2 regions of the Xanthomonas hortorum pv. pelargonii genome follow, and region 1 is predicted to be linked to the other one. Evidence: predicted binding sites of a transcription regulator. Region 1 holds the regulator's gene; the other holds the start of a gene.
The links. Region 1 encodes FliA, which starts transcription of late flagellar genes. Its sites were predicted from a motif close to TAAAGTTTNNCNNNCNNNGGCCGATAA; they were not measured.

Region 1 (4,414 bases):
ATGCCGTGGTCGATCGCGTTGCGCACCAGATGCACCAGCGGATCGGCCAGGGCTTCGACCAGATTACGGTCCAGTTCTGTCTCGGCGCCGATCAGTTCCAGCTCCACTTCCTTGGACAAGGTGCGCGCCACATCGCGGGCCACCTTGGGGAAGCGCGAGAACACCTTGCTGACCGGCTGCATGCGGGTGCGCATGACCGCGGTCTGCAGGCGGGCAGTGGCGATATCCAGCACGCTGACCGCGCGATCGAGTTCTTCGTCGCGCAGGCGGGTGCGCAGGGTCTTGAGACGATTGCGCGAGAGCACCAGTTCGCCGATCAGGTTGACGATGGCGTCCAGGCGCTTGGTGTCCACGCGCACGGTCTGTTCGGCTTCGGCACCCTTGGCGGCGGCTTTGGGCGCGGCCTTGGCGCCGGGCGCCGGTACGTGGCCGTCGTCATGGGCAGGTGTGGCCACCGCAGCCAATGCGGCCTTGGGCGCGGCCTTGACCGCCGGCGGGCCGCTCTTGGCATCGAACTGCGCGATCAGCGAGGCCGGCGCATGCGGCACGGTTTCGCCCGAGCCCATCGCATCGAGCATCGCCTGCAGATAATCCAGCGACTGCTGCGCGGCATCGAAGTGATGCGCCTGCAACACCGCCTGGCCGGAGCGCGCCATGCCGAGGGTTTCTTCAGCGGCGTGGCACAGCTCCACCATGGGCTTGATCGCCAGAAAGCCGGCGCCGCCCTTGAGCGTGTGGAAACCGCGGAACACCGCGTTGAGCTGGTCGGCTTCGTCCGGTGCCTGTTCCAGCGCGACCAGCTGTTCGCCGAGGCGATCCAGGATTTCCTGGGCCTCGACGATGAAATCGGCAGCAATATCGTCTGGAACAGCACTCATGGTTACAACCCCAATCCGGACAGCAGGTCATCGGCGTCGTCCTGCGACACCGCGTGACGGTCCAGGCCCTTGACTGCAGGACCGGCAAGACCGCCGTCGTCTTTCTTCGGCTCGGTGCTCTTTGGCGGCAGGCCGAGTGCGCCGAAGCCTTCGTGCACGCGCCGCACGATGCCGGCCACGCGCCGGATGATCTGCCCGCTCAGGTCCTGGTAGCTTTGCGCCAGCGACAGTTCGGTCAGGTTGTGGCGCATCTTGTCCATCAGCGCGCCCTGGTCCTGATTCAGACCACCGTCGCGCAGCTGGTTGGCCAGCTCACGGCATTCTTCGACCAGATCCAGCGTGCGATGGCTGGCCTTTTCGGTCATTTCCACCACGTGGTCCAGGCGCGAACACGCATCGTCCAGTTCGCCGGCTTCTTCGGGCACGGTGGGCAGTTCGCCCAGCGCCTGACCGAGTTCGCGTGCGAGCCGGCTCAGGCCCTGCATCATCGGACGGGTGCGCAAGGCGGCGAGGTGGTCGACCTCGCGCTTCCAGGCGGCTTCGTCACCGCTTTCCAGTGCATCGAGCGCGCCTTGCAGGCGGTCGATCAAGGCAGCGCGTTCGGCATTGGTTTCCACGGTGGCGTTCATCAGGCGGTCGCCGCCAGACGTTCGAACACCTTGCCCAGCTTTTCTTCCAGCGTCTGCGCGGTGAACGGCTTGATGATGTAGCCATTCACGCCGCACTGGGCGGCTTCGATGATCTGCTCGCGCTTTGCTTCGGCGGTCACCATCATCACCGGCAGGTGCTTGAGCTTGGCGTCGGCGCGGATGTTGCGCAGCAGGTCGATGCCGGTCATGCCGGGCATGTTCCAGTCGGTGACCACGAAATCGAACGGGCCGGCCCGCAATGCAGCCAGTGCGCTGTTGCCGTCTTCGGCCTCTGCGGTATTGGTGAAGCCAAGATCGCCCAACAGATTCTTGACGATACGTCGCATCGTCGAGAAGTCGTCCACGATCAAAATCCGCATGTTCTTGTTCACATCAAGCTCCTAACACTAAAAAATACGCGAAAAAATCATTCGTCAATTTCGACACCGGCATCGGCCAGTTCGAAGACCTTGAGGCGGCCGCGCAGACGCACCACGGCCTGGCCGTGGATCTGGCAGACGCGCGATTCGCTGACACCGAGCACGGCGCCGATTTCCTTCAGGTTCAATTCCTGTTCGTAGTACAGCGACAGCACCAGCTGCTCGCGCTCGGGCAACTGGCCGATGGCCTTGCCCAGCTCGCGGCCGAACTCGCCACGCTCCATCATCTGCTGCGGGTTGGGGCCACCCTTGGCGGTGGTGTCCAGCTCGCCGTGATCTTCGATCCGCGACTCCAGGCTCAGCACCTGGCCGCGGGCGGCGTCTTCCATCAGACGCAGGTAATCGGGCAACGGCATTTCCATCGCGGCAGCCACTTCGGTGGCGGCGGCGGCGCGGCCGGTGTTCTGTTCGATCTTGCGCACGGCGGCGGCAGCGTCGCGGGCACGGCGGTGGACTGAACGCGGCACCCAGTCGCCTCTGCGAATCTCGTCGATCATCGAGCCGCGGATACGGATCGAGGCATAGGTTTCGAACGAGGCGCCCTGCTCGGAGTCGTAACTGCGCGAGGCTTCGATCAGGCCGATCATGCCGGCCTGGATCAGGTCGTCCACTTCCACGCTCGCCGGCAGGCGCGCGGCCAGATGGTGGGCGATGCGGCGCACCAGATCGGCGTGTTGGGTGACGATGTCGTTGGCGTTGTTGCGTTGCACTGCACGGTACTGCGCGGTGGCCGTCGTTGCGGTTGCGGTAGCGGTGCTCATGCGGCGACCCCCCGTTGGATGATGCGTTCGACAAAGAACTCGACGTTGCCGCGTGGCACGGTGGGGGCCTGCCAGCGCGAGGTACGCCGCGCGATTTCTGCGATGGCCAGCGCCGAGGGGCTGGCGGGGTAGGCCTTGATGACCGGTTGCTGGCGCTGTACCGACAAACGCAACCAGTCGTCCTGGGGCACGTGGCCGAGGTAGTTCAGCGACACGTCGCCGAGGAATTTTTCGCAGACCCGCGACAGCTTGTCGTACAGCAGGCGGCCTTCGTTGGGGTCGCGCACCATGTTGGCGATGATCTGCAAACGGTCCACGCCGCGTTCGCGCGAGAGCACCTTGATCAGCGCGTAGGCGTCGGTGATCGAGGCCGGTTCGTCGCAGACCACCACCACGGTGTCCTGGGCGGCCTGGCAGAAGGTCAGCACGCTGTCGGTAATGCCGGCGGCGGTGTCGATGACCATCACGTCCAGGTCGCGTTCCAGTTCGGAGAACACGTTGACCAGGCCGATGTGCTGGGCCGGAGCCATTTCGGCCATGTGGCGGCGACCGGAGGCGGCCGGGACCACCAACACGCCACCGGGGCCTTCGATGATCACTTCGTCCAGCGTGCAGCGGCCGGCGATCAGGTCGGCCAGGGTGTACTTGGGCGAGAGTCCCAAGACCACGTCCAGGTTGGCCAGGCCAAGGTCGGCGTCCAGCAGCAGGGTGCGCTTGCCCATCTCGGCAAGGGCCACGGCCAGGTTGGCGGAGATGTTGGTTTTACCCACGCCGCCCTTGCCACCGGTCACGGCAATGGTGCGCACCGGGCCCAGGGGCTCGGGACGGGTCGCCGTCAGGGGGAAGGCGTTGGTCAGCTTGGCGTATTCACGCGACTGCATGGTTGTGCTCCGGAGTACAGGGCTTATCGGCAGCGCGCCGCAAATCTTCAAGGCGAAGAACGAGACTGGCGGCATTGGCGCGGTGCAGGTCGTCGGGGACCCGCTGTCCGTCAGTCACCCAGGTGATGGGCATTTGGTGGTCGACCACCACCGACAAGGCGCTGCCGAAGCGGCCGGTCTCGTCGAGTTTGGTCAGCACCACGCCTTGGGGTTTGGCGTGGGCGAAGCGGCGTACGACCTCGTCGAGGTCGGAAAAATGGGCGTTGGCCGGCAGCACCAGCAGCGAGGTGACCTGGTGCGCGGCGCGCAGCCAGTTCAGCTGTGCGGCCAGGGCGCGGTCGCGCTGGCCCATGCCAGCGGTGTCGATCAACACCAGCTTGTAGTCGCGCAGGCGCTCGAGCAGTTCCAGCAGGCTCTCGGCGCTGTCGGCCTCGTGCACCGCGATGCCGAGCTGACGGCCGTAGCTGTGCAGCTGCTCGCGGCCGCCGACGCGCTGGGTGTCGGTGGTGACCAGGGCCACGTCGCGCGGGGCGTGCTGGGCGGCGAAGCGCTGGGCGAGCTTGGCGATGGTGGTGGTCTTGCCGGCACCGGTCGGGCCGACCAGGGCGATCACGCCGCCGCGTTCCAGCGGGTCGATCGGAGCCACCGGCAGACGCTTGGACAGCAGGCCCAGCATCAGCCCGCGGCCGCGGTGCAATTCGGTATCGGCCGGGATCTGCAGGGCCACATCGCGGATCAGACCGGCATCGAAGCCGTAGTCGTCCATCAGCTCCAGGGCCTGCGCACGCACCGGGGAGCCACGCAGGCGCTCGTCGGTGAGACGGT
Region 2 (4,414 bases), 250 kb from region 1:
GTGCTGAAGATGGGTGGGTATTCGACCGAACTCTGCGGAGGCACCCACGTCACCCGCACTGGCGATATCGGCCTGTTCAAGATTACCTCCGAGGGTGGCGTGTCTTCGGGCGTGCGCCGTATCGAAGCGGTGACCGGGCAGGGCGCGCTGGACTACGTGGCCGACGAAGAGCGTCGTCTGCTTGAGGCCGCTCATCTGCTCGGCGGCAATGCGACTGAAGTCGTCGACAAGGTGCGCGCGCTCACCGAGCGCCAGAAGCGTCTGGAGCGTGAGCTGGAATCACTCAAGGCCAAGCTCGCCTCGGGTGCGACTGCAGATCTGGGCGCCAGCGCCGTCGATGTCGCAGGGGTCAAGGTCATCGCAGTGCGTCTGGAAGGCTTCGACGCCAAGGCACTGCGCGATGCAATGGATCGGCTGAAGCAGCAATTGGGCGATTCGGTGATCGTGCTGGCGGGTGCATCAGCCGGCAAGGTCGCGCTTGTTGCCGGCGTGAACGGTAGCCCAACTGGCAAGGTGAAGGCAGGGGAACTCCTCGGCCATATCGCCAGTCAGATCGGGGGCAAGGGCGGTGGCCGTCCGGATCTCGCCCAGGGTGGTGGCGAGGACGGGCCCGCCCTTGCGACCGCGCTTGACGGCGTGCACTCCTGGGTCAAGCAACACTTGGGCTGAACACTTGTCCTGCCATGCCTTGCTGGCTGGCAGGATCTGCCGCTACCATTTCCGGTCTATTCCCTTTACCTATAGACGCGTCTCATCAGGAGGCCGTCGATGCTGGTGGGAAACCCACCGGTTCCAGGAGATTTGAAAAATGTTGATCCTCACTCGCCGGGTAGGCGAAACCTTGATGATCGGCGACTCGGTCACTGTTACCGTGCTCGGCGTCAAGGGTAATCAGGTGCGCATTGGCATCACCGCACCGAAAGATGTGGCTGTGCATCGCGAAGAAATCTATCAGCGCATCCAGCGTGGCGATGAGCCGGTCGCTTCCGGCGCGCATCACGGCGACGATTCTTCGAATTGATTGTCGCAAAGGGTTTACGTTAGCCCCCCTTACCCGGTATTCTTCGCGGCCTGCCACGGACAACGCGGCAGGACGTGAAAACTGGAGCGATGCCCGAGCGGCTGAAGGGGCTCCCCTGCTAAGGGAGTATAGGGTCAAAAGCTCTATCGAGGGTTCGAATCCCTCTCGCTCCGCCAGTGTTCTAAACGCCCGCAGATCTTTGATTTGCGGGCGTTTTTATTTGCATTGCGGCATGGTTTTGCAAGCCCTTTTGGGTGAGCTGCGCAGCATGCTTGCCGCCAGTCGGCTCACCGCATCCTGCATAAGGCATCTGGTTGTTGCGACAGCATCTGAATCGCCTCAAACGTGCTGCATGAAGCGGTTCAAGTAACTGCGGTATAGGTCGCTAAACACGTGACATATATCTCGGACTTCAACGTGATGCGCCTACCGCCACTGCTTGGACGCCTGTTCTCTTTCTGGGGCCGTGGGCTGCAGCACAAGGCCAATGCGGTGGACCGGGTGATGGCGGTGATCGAGTTCGATCTGGATGGCCGCATTCTGGATGCGAACGAGAACTTCCTGTCCTTGATGGGCTATCGGCTGGACGAGGTAGTCGGCCAGCATCACCGCATGTTCGTGACTGCCAGTGATCGCGACAGCGAAAGCTATCGTCAGTTCTGGGCGGCGCTGCGGCGTGGCGACTTCAACGCCGGGCGCTTTTGCCGGTTGGACAAACACGGGCGCGAGGTGTGGATCAACGCGTCGTACAACCCGCTGCTGGATCGATCCGGCAACGCCTATCGCGTGGTGAAGTACGCCACCGACATCACTGCGCAGGTGCGCCAGACCGCCGATTTCGAAGGGCGGATCGATGCGATCGACAGGGTCATGGCGGTCATCGAGTTTTCGCTGGATGGCACCGTGCTCGAGGCCAACCAGAATTTTCTGCAGGTGATGGGTTACCGGCTCGATGAGATCCGCGGCCAGCATCACGGCATGTTCGTGGATGCGTCCACGCGCCAATCGGCGGCCTATCGCGCGTTCTGGGAAAAGCTCGGGCGCGGCGCATTCGATGCGGGGCGCTACAGGCGCGTTGGTAAGGATGGGCAGGATGTGTGGATCCAGGCGTCCTACAACCCGGTACTCGATGAGCATGGGCGTCCATACAAGGTGGTCAAGTACGCCACCGAGGTGACCCGTCAGGTGATCGATTCTGCCGATGCGGATGGCCGCATCCAGGCCATCGACAAGGTGATGGGCGTGATCGAATTCGATCTGGAAGGGCGCGTACTGAGCGCCAACGATAATTTCCTGGCGATTTTGGGATATCCGGCCGCCGAAGCGATCGGCCAGCACCATCGCGTGTTCGTGGATGCGGCGTATGGCGCCTCCGAGGAGTACCGCAATTTCTGGGCGAAGCTGGCGCGTGGGCAGTTCGATGCGGGCCGTTATCGCCGGCTGCGCAAGGACGGCAGCGCGGTGTGGATCCAGGCCTCCTACAACCCGATCCTGGATGTCTCCGGGCGGCCGTACAAGGTGGTCAAGTACGCTACCGATGTGACCGATCAAGTGCGCTCGGCCGAGCGCATGCGCGAGTTGATGCGGCAGACCATGAGCATCGCGCAGAACGTGCAGCGCGAGGCGCACCATATTTCGATCAGCAATGAGGAACTGGTGAGCCGCGCATCCTCGCAGTCCACCGCAGTGGCGCAGACCTCGACCACCATCGATCAGCTGGCGGAGACCGTGCGCATCAATTCCGAGAGCGCGGGGTCGGCGCAGCGCATGGCCGAAGAGTCGGCCAATGTTGCGCGACGCGGTGCCGAGGTCATCGCCGAGGTGGTCAAGACCACCGCCAACATTCGTTCGGCGACCGATCGCATCGGCCAGATCATCGAGGTGATCGACGGCATTGCCTTCCAGACCAATATCCTGGCGCTCAACGCGGCGGTGGAAGCGGCGCGCGCCGGCGAGCAGGGCCGCGGGTTTGCAGTGGTAGCGACCGAGGTGCGTAGCCTGGCGCAGCGCTGCAGCGTGTCGGCCAAGGAGATTCGCTCCTTGATCGACAATGCGACCGATCAGGTTGGCGATGGTTCGCGCCTGGCCGAACAGGCTGGTGTGGTGATGCAGGACATGGTCGGCTCGGTACTGCGTGTGACCGCAACCGTGGAGCAGATCGCCGCCGCCAGCCAGGAGCAGGCACAGGATATTTCGACCGCCAACACGGCGCTGCAATCCATTGGCGTGCAGGCGCGCGATCAGGCGCGGATGGTCGATGATCTGGCGCGTTCGGCGCATGTGCTCGAAGCCGATGCGGATGCCTTGTTTGCATTGGTCAACGGCGATGCCGATGGGTCTTCTGCACTAAAGGATGCGCACGCAGAGCCGTTCGCCAAATCGCAGGCCGCGTGACTCAGGCCACGTGACTGTGGGAGGTCTGGTGCATTCGCTGTGCGGCGTCGTTGAAGCGGTGACACGCACGTTCGTTGTTGCATCGTTGCCGCGCGTGCCAGCCGCTACGTTTGCGCAAAACTAAAAGCGCTCGCCAGCAGATACATCCGCGCACCACAAAGACCGCCAGAACCTAATGCTGTTCACTGAGGTAGCTGATCGAGGGCTCCTGCATCTCGGCATAATCTCCAATCGGCTCATTCTTCAATCCAAATAAAAAACGGCGCTCCCCGCGCGGGAAGTGCCGTTTTTTCAAGTGAACTGCATTGCGCCAGGAGCGCGCTTTGTCTGTTCCAACCAGCTGCGATCATGCGGCGCGCCGATTCACTGCAGCGCGCCGCACTGCCACGCGTTGCTGCTTACTGCGGCAGATCGAACACCAGCACTTCTGCGTCGCGTGCGTCGGCCAGCACGAGTTCCGGCTCGGCGGTGATCTGCAGCGCATCGCCAGCCGACAGTGCTTGTCCGTTGACGCTCAGGCTGCCACGCACCACCTGCACGTAACCGATGCGGCCCTCAGCCAGTGGGTGTTGCAGACGCGCGTCGCCGTCGAGGATGGAGGCGTACAGGCGTGCGTCCTGGTGCAGGCGCAGCGAGCCGGCTTCGCCAGCGGGCGAGGCGATCAGACGCAGCTGATTGCGCTTGCTGTCGGCATTGAAATGCTTTTCCTCGTAGCTGGGTTCGATACCGTTGCGCTCGGGCATCACCCAGATCTGCAGGAAGTGCACTGGCTTGCTGGCCGAGTGATTGAACTCGCTGTGGCTGACGCCGCTGCCGGCGCTCATGCGCTGCACATCGCCGTAGTGCAGCACCGAGCCGGTGCCCATGCTGTCCTTGTGCTCCAGCGCGCCATCCAGGACGTAGGAGATGATCTCCATGTCGCGATGGGCGTGGGTGCCGAAACCTTCGCCCGGCTGCACCTTGTCTTCGTTGATCACCCGCAGCGGGCCGACGCCCATG

Region 2: a site for FliA is predicted at 1,384-1,410, ahead of NDY25_RS20385 (methyl-accepting chemotaxis protein). Genes of this name have one in related genera too.

The regions. Positions count from the first base shown of each region.
Region 1 is NZ_CP098604.1:5,003,505-5,007,918, forward strand. It holds gene NDY25_RS21330 (chemotaxis protein CheA) at 1-878, opposite strand, end outside; gene NDY25_RS21335 (protein phosphatase CheZ) at 881-1,507, opposite strand; gene cheY (chemotaxis response regulator CheY) at 1,507-1,899, opposite strand; gene NDY25_RS21345 (RNA polymerase sigma factor FliA) at 1,935-2,708, opposite strand; gene NDY25_RS21350 (MinD/ParA family protein) at 2,705-3,589, opposite strand; gene flhF (flagellar biosynthesis GTPase FlhF) at 3,576-4,414, opposite strand, start outside.
Region 2 is NZ_CP098604.1:4,756,364-4,760,777, forward strand. It holds gene alaS (alanine--tRNA ligase) at 1-669, shown strand, start outside; gene csrA (carbon storage regulator CsrA) at 809-1,021, shown strand; tRNA gene NDY25_RS20380 (tRNA-Ser) at 1,105-1,197, shown strand; gene NDY25_RS20385 (methyl-accepting chemotaxis protein) at 1,469-3,415, shown strand; gene NDY25_RS20390 (pirin family protein) at 3,814-4,414, opposite strand, start outside.